Linked DNA regions of Vulgatibacter sp.. The protein of the gene in region 2 interacts with the protein of the main gene of each other region in a pairwise test. Links are inferred from orthologs where the notes say so. Each region holds a gene or a part of one and is shown on either strand. Other genes may lie near its edges.

Region 1 (3,155 bases), on a different replicon or contig from region 2:
GCTACTTCCCCTTCACCGAGCCTTCCGCCGAGGTGGACATCTCCTGCGTGATCTGCGGCGGCACCGGCCGCGCGCCTGCGCAGCGGGCGGAGCGGATGAAGCTCGCGGTCCCGGCGCCGGATCCGCTGCGGCCCACCGAATCGATCGGCGTGCCGCCTGCTGGCGAGGCCGCGGGCAAGGGCGCCGAGGGCCAGATGTGCCGGGTCTGCAAGGGCACCGGCTGGCTCGAGGTGCTCGGCGCCGGCATGGTCCATCCCAACGTCTTCGAGAGCGCCGGTTACGATCCCGACGAATTCAGCGGCTTCGCCTTCGGCCTCGGTGTCGAGCGGATCGCGATGCTGCGCTACGGCATCGACGATTTGCGCCTGCTCTTCGAGAACGACGCCCGTTTCCTCGCCCAGTTCTGATCCGAAAGCCCACGCTGCGCCTTCGAGCGGCGCGCGGAGCGAACATGCAGATTTCCTACAAATGGCTGTCCGATCTCGTGGAGCAGATGCCGCCGGTGGACCGGCTGGCGGAGCTCCTCACCCACGCAGGCCTCGAGGTCGAGGCGATCGAGCGCCGTGGCGAGGGCCTCGGCCACGTCGTGGTCGGGCAGGTGGTCTCCAAGGAGCCGGTGGAAGGCTCCGACAAGCTCAACCTCTGCAAGGTGGACGCGGGGCAGGGCGAGCTCCTCTCCATCGTCTGCGGCGCGGCCAACTACGGTGTCGGCGCCAAGGTGCCCACCGCGCTCCTCGGCGCGGAGCTTCCCAACGGGATGCGGATCGAGCGGCGCAAGCTCCGCGGGGTCGAGTCCGCCGGCATGCTCTGCTCCGCGAAGGAGCTGGGCGTCTCCGAGGAGAGCGCCGGTCTCCTGCTCCTCGAGGAGAACGCGCCGGTGGGGCAGGCGATCACCGAGCACCTCGGCCTCGACGACGTCGTGCTCACCCTGAACGCCACGCCCAACCGCCCCGACTGGCTCTCGCACCTGGGCGTCGCCAGGGAGCTGGTGGCCCTCACCGGCACGAAGCTGCGGATGCCCGCTGCGGCGCCGCAGGAGAGCGGAACCCCCGCCAGCGATCTCGTTGCGGTGGAGATCCGCGATCCCGCCCGCTGCGGCCGATACGCCGCCCGCGTGGTGGAGGGCGTGCGCTTCGGCGCCTCGCCGCAGTGGATGCAGCAGCGGCTCACCGCGTGCGGCGTGCGCGCCCTCGGCAACGTGATCGACGTCACCAACTACGTGCTCCTCGAGACGGGCCATCCCCTCCATGCCTTCGACCTCGACAAGGTCCGCGGCGGGAGGATCGTGGTTCGCACCGCCGAGGCCGGCGAGAAGCTGGTCACCCTCGACGAGAAGGAGCGCACGCTCGTCCCCGAGGATCTGGTCATCGCCGACGGCGAGCGGGCCCTGGTCCTCGCCGGCGTGATGGGCGGCGCCGACGCCGAAGTGGGCGAGGGCACCACGCGGGTGCTGATCGAGAGCGCGTGGTTCCAGCCCACGGGCGTGCGCCGCTCCTCCAAGCGGCACGGCCTCCACACCGAGTCCTCGCATCGCTTCGAGCGCGGGGCCGACATCGAGGCGGTCCGCTTCGCCATCGATCGGGCGGCGGCGTTGATCCAGCAGCTCGCCGGCGGCGAGGTGCGGCCCGGCGTCGTCGACGAGTTCCCGGGCAGTCGGGAGCCGGCGCAGGTGGCGCTGCGGTGGAAGCGGGTGGGCGAGCTCCTCGGCGTCGAGGTTCCCGCGGAGGAATCGCGCCGGATCCTCCTCGACCTCGGCTTCGGGCTGGTCGCCGAGGACGGGCAGGGCGCGCGCTTCGCCGTCCCGACCTTCCGCACCGACGTGGGCCGCGAGGCCGATCTGATCGAGGAGGTCGCCCGGATCCGCGGCTACGCCACGGTACCGACGGCGCTGCCCTCCGCCGCGGCGGAGGCAGCGCAGCCGACGAAGGCGCAGCGGGTCCAGGCAGCGCTACGGGAGATCTTCGCGGGGGCCGGCCTCGACGAGGTGCTCAACTACGCCTTCGTCGATCCGAAGGACCTCGCGGCGCTGGTGCCCGGGGGCAAGGCGCCTGCCGCGCTGCCGCTGCGCAACCCGCTCACCGAGACCCAGAGCGTGATGCGGACCGGACTCGTCGCCGGGCTGCTGCGCAACGCCGCCTTCAACCGGAACCGGCAGGTGGAGGATCTGCGCCTCTACGAGATCGGGCCCGCCTTCCTTCCCGAGGGCACCCGCGACGCGCCGGTTCGGGAGCCGGTGCGCGTGGCGGGCCTCCTCGCCGGGAACCGCCGCCCCGCCAATTGGGCGGAAGGCGCGCAGCCCGTCGATTTCTTCGATGCCAAGGGGATCCTCGAGACGATGCTCGCCTCGCTGGGCGTCGTCGGCGTGCGCTGGGAGGCTGGCGACGCGACGTGGCTCCACCCGCGCTCGGCCTGCGTGGTGATGGCGGGCGAGCGGGCGGTGGGGCAGCTCGGCGAGCTCCACCCGGTGGTGGCCGAGTCCTTCGATCTGCCCCGCGGCGTCTTCGTCTTCGAGCTCGAATTCGACGCGCTGGTCGAGGCGGCCCACCTGCTGCCCCGGTTCACCGGCGTGCCCCGCTTCCCGGCGGTGCTCCGGGACCTGGCAGTCGTGGTGCCGGTGGAGGTCTCCGCGGCGCGGATCGAGGCGGTGCTCCGCGGCCCCGCAGGCGAGGGGCTGGTCGAGGGCGTGGAGCTCTTCGACGTCTACCAGGGGCCGCAGCTCGGCGAAGGCCGCAAGAACCTCGCCTTCGCCATCCGCTACCGGGCGCCGGAGCGCACCCTCACCGACGAGGAGATCACCCGGGTTCACGGGGCGCTGGTGCAGGCCCTGGCCCGCGAGGTCGGCGCCGAGCTCCGAGGCTGATACGTGCCGACGGCGGGCGGGCGGCTTAGCTTGCCCGCCATGGCGCAGACGGATCCGGCGATCGGGGCGGAGGCGAGGCCCCACTGGCGGCACGGCTTCACCCTCGCGGTAGCGCTGCTCGCGGTGCTCCTCGCCTGGGTGCCGGGGCTCGGCCTGCTCCTCTCCCTCGCCGCGCTGGGGATGGGGATCTGGGGGTTGCGCCACCACGCGCGGCCGCGCTCCTCGTCGTGGGCGGTGGCCTTTGCGGTGGTGGGGATCCTCCTCGGCGGGACCTTCACCGGGCTCTACGTCTTCC
Region 2 (3,086 bases):
GCGGAGCAGGGCCCATGGCCCGCCGCTTGCTCCATCCGCGGCTGGTGGCGGACCGAAACGTCTGCCGCCGGGAGAGGGGAAGGGCCGAGCGCTCCGTGCGTCTCGGCCCTTTTTTTGCGCTGGCGGCATGGGGCGGAAGAATCGGCTGTTCAGCGCGTCGAAAGCCCCCACACCCCGCGAAAACACGCAGTGATATCGGGCTCCACATGCCTTGTGGGGTCCAGTTGACTCGCGTATAACGCCGGGCCTTCGTGGGTGATCCAACCCTTGACGGGAACGGAGCAGACGTGATCGAGCAGATTCTGGGTGGCCTCATCGCACAGGCGGCACCCGAAGGCGGCGCCGCCGGTGGCCTCATCTCCATGCTGCCGATCCTGCTGATGTTCGGCGTGATCTACTTCCTGATGATCCGCCCCCAGCAGAAGCAGGCGAAGCAGCACCGCACCTACATCGACTCGCTGAAGGCGGGGGACGAGGTGGTGACCCAGTCCGGCATCTTCGGCCGGATCGTCGCCATCGCCGACCCGGCCGTGACCCTCGAGATCGCACGCGACGTGAAGATCCGGGTGCTCAAGAGCCAGATCGCCGGCCCGCAGCCCGGCACGGCGGCCGAGGCCTCGACCGCGGTTTCCGCGAAGAAGTAATCGACTCGAATGCGCAACCTCCGCCCGGAGCCGAGGGGCCCGGGGGGGCCGCGCGAGGTACGCATGGAACGCAGCTGGTACGTGCGGCTGGGGTTGGTGCTGGCGGTGGTGCTTGGCGCCGTCTACCTCCTCATTCCGACCTTCGTCTATTTCTCGCTGCCGCAGGAGACCCGCAACGACGCGGCGACCTTCGAGGCAGCCCTCCCGTCCTGGGCGCCGAAGAAGCGCATCAACCTCGGCCTCGATCTCCAGGGCGGCGTCCACCTCGTGATGGGCGTCGACCTGCAGAAGGCCGTGCAGGACAAGGTGGTCCGCCGGGCGGACGAGCTGCGCAGCTGGGCGACGGAGCAGAAGCTCTCCTTCCAGTCGATCAAGGCGGAGCCGCAGGACGAGTTGGTCCGGATCACCTTCGCCGACGAGGCGAGCGCGGATGCCTTCGAGGCAGCTGCTTCCGAGTATTTCAACGACATGAGCCAGCGCTCGGGCGGCACCGAGAGCACCTGGGCGTTCACCGACCAGTCGATCGCTGCCTACAAGGAGAGCGCGGTCGATCAGGCGCTGCGCACCATCCGCAACCGCGTCGACAAGTGGGGCGTCTCCGAGCCCACCATCGCCAAGCGCGGCGAGGACGGCATCCTCGTGCAGCTGCCGGGCTTCAAGGATCCCGAGGCTGCCAAGGACCTGCTCGGTCGCACCGCCCAGCTCCAGTTCAAGATCGTCGCCGACGACCAGGGCGCGAACCTGGTCGAGACCCTCGGGCCGCCGCCGGAGGGCGTCACCCTCGGCAGCGACGGCTACCAGACCTACCTGCAGTCCACCGACCGCGTGGCCCTCTCCAACTTCGTCGCCGGCAAGGCGCCGGAGGGGCTCGAGTTCGCCATCGGCAGGGCCGAGACCCGCACCAACGCCCCCGGCGCGCCGGTGGTCTACCGCACCTACGTGCTCAACTCGAAGGTGGAGCTCACCGGCGACAAGCTCACCGACGCCCGGCCGCTCCTCGATCAGTCGGGCCTCGGCGGCGGCAAGCCCTACGTCGGCCTCACCTTCGACACCGAGGGCGCGCAGGCCTTCGAGCGCATCACCGGCGACAACATCGGCAAGCGCCTCGCCATCGTCCTCGACGACACCGTCGACTCGGCCCCGGTGATCCAGTCGCGCATCGCCGGCGGCAACGCGCAGATCACCCTCGGCGGCAACAAGAGCTACAACGAGCTCCTCGCCGACGCGAACGAGCTCTCGCTGGTGCTCCGCTCCGGCGCGCTCCCCGCGCCCGTCTCGATCCTCGAGGAGCGCTCGGTGGGTGCGTCCCTCGGGCCCGAGCTGATCCGCAAGGGCTCCATCGCCGCGGTGATCGGCCTCGCCCTCGTCGTGCTCTTCATGGCGATCTACTACCGCCTCGCCGGGCTCATCGCCGACGTGGCGCTGGTGCTCAACGGCGTGCTGGTCCTCGCGATCCTCGCGGTCTTCGGCGCCACGCTCACGCTCCCCGGCATCGCCGGCTTCATCCTCACCCTCGGCATGGCGGTGGACGCCAACGTGCTCATCAACGAGCGCATCCGCGAGGAGGTCCGCGCGGGCCGCACCGCCAAGGCCGCCGTCGAGAACGGCTACGGCAAGGCCTTCTGGACCATCTTCGACGCCAACGTCACCACGCTCATCGCTGCGGTCGTGCTCCTGCAGTACGGCACCGGCCCGATCCGCGGCTTCGCGGTGACGCTCATCATCGGCCTGCTCTGCTCGATGTTCACGGCCATCGTCGTCACCCGCGTCCTCGTCGACGCCCGGGTGCGTGGCCGCGCGGGCGAGGCGCTCTCGGTCTGATCCTGGTTTGAACGCGCGGGTCGCTTCGGCAGGGCCCGCGCTTCGGAGTCTCGAATGGAATTCGTCAAGCCGGGAACCAACATCGACTTCCTGGCCAAGCGCAAGCTGGCACTCACCGTCTCGACGGTGCTGGTCGCGCTCATCTGGATCCTCGTCCCCTTCCGTCTCAACCTCGGCGTGGACTTCGCCGGCGGCACCGAGATCGAGGTGAAGTTCGACGAGTCGGTCTCCGCCACCGACGTGCGCAAGCGCATCGAGGAGGCGGGCTTCGTCGACGCGAGCGTGCAGCGCTTCGGCTCCGAGGAGGAGAACAGCTTCCTCGTCCGCGTGGAGCGCATCTCGATCCTCACGCCCGAGCAGGCCACGGCGGTCCGCTCCGGCCTCGAGCAGGCGCTGCAGCCCTACGGCGTGCAGGCGATCATCTTCGACGAGAACGTCGGCGACCGGATCGACGTGCGCACCGAGAAGCCGGTGCCCCTCGCGGCGCTGCGCACCGCGGTGACAGCCGTCGAGGGCGTCTCCCTGCGCGAGGGCGAGGAGGCGGTCCGCGACCTCACCCGCGGCAACCAGCCCTCCTACCAGGTCCTGACCCAGGGCCTCGCCGACAAGGTGAGCGGAACA

The links. Proteins that work in one complex are often made in the same cells at the same time.
Region 1: the proteins of secD (region 2) and pheT interact in binary tests that used the Escherichia coli proteins (3 or more experiments, as listed by UniProt). The link is inferred for Vulgatibacter sp. from one-to-one orthologs.

The regions. Positions count from the first base shown.
Region 1 is NZ_JAWLCN010000008.1:194,089-197,243, reverse strand. What follows is about bases 90-3,155. They hold pheT (phenylalanine--tRNA ligase subunit beta), read left to right. Parts: upstream 90-451; coding sequence 452-2,860; downstream 2,861-3,155. Other genes in these bases: ACESMR_RS17965 (hypothetical protein), read left to right, coding at 2,900-3,155; ACESMR_RS17975 (phenylalanine--tRNA ligase subunit alpha), read left to right, coding at 90-407. In the rest of the region: more of ACESMR_RS17975, read left to right, coding at 1-89.
Region 2 is NZ_JAWLCN010000002.1:783,192-786,277, reverse strand. The notes cover bases 91-3,086. They hold secD (protein translocase subunit SecD), read left to right. Parts: upstream 91-707; coding sequence 708-2,465; downstream 2,466-3,086. Other genes in these bases: secF (protein translocase subunit SecF), read left to right, coding at 2,520-3,086; yajC (preprotein translocase subunit YajC), read left to right, coding at 288-644. UniProt on the Escherichia coli protein: Part of the Sec protein translocase complex. Interacts with the SecYEG preprotein conducting channel. SecDF uses the proton motive force (PMF) to complete protein translocation after the ATP-dependent function of SecA.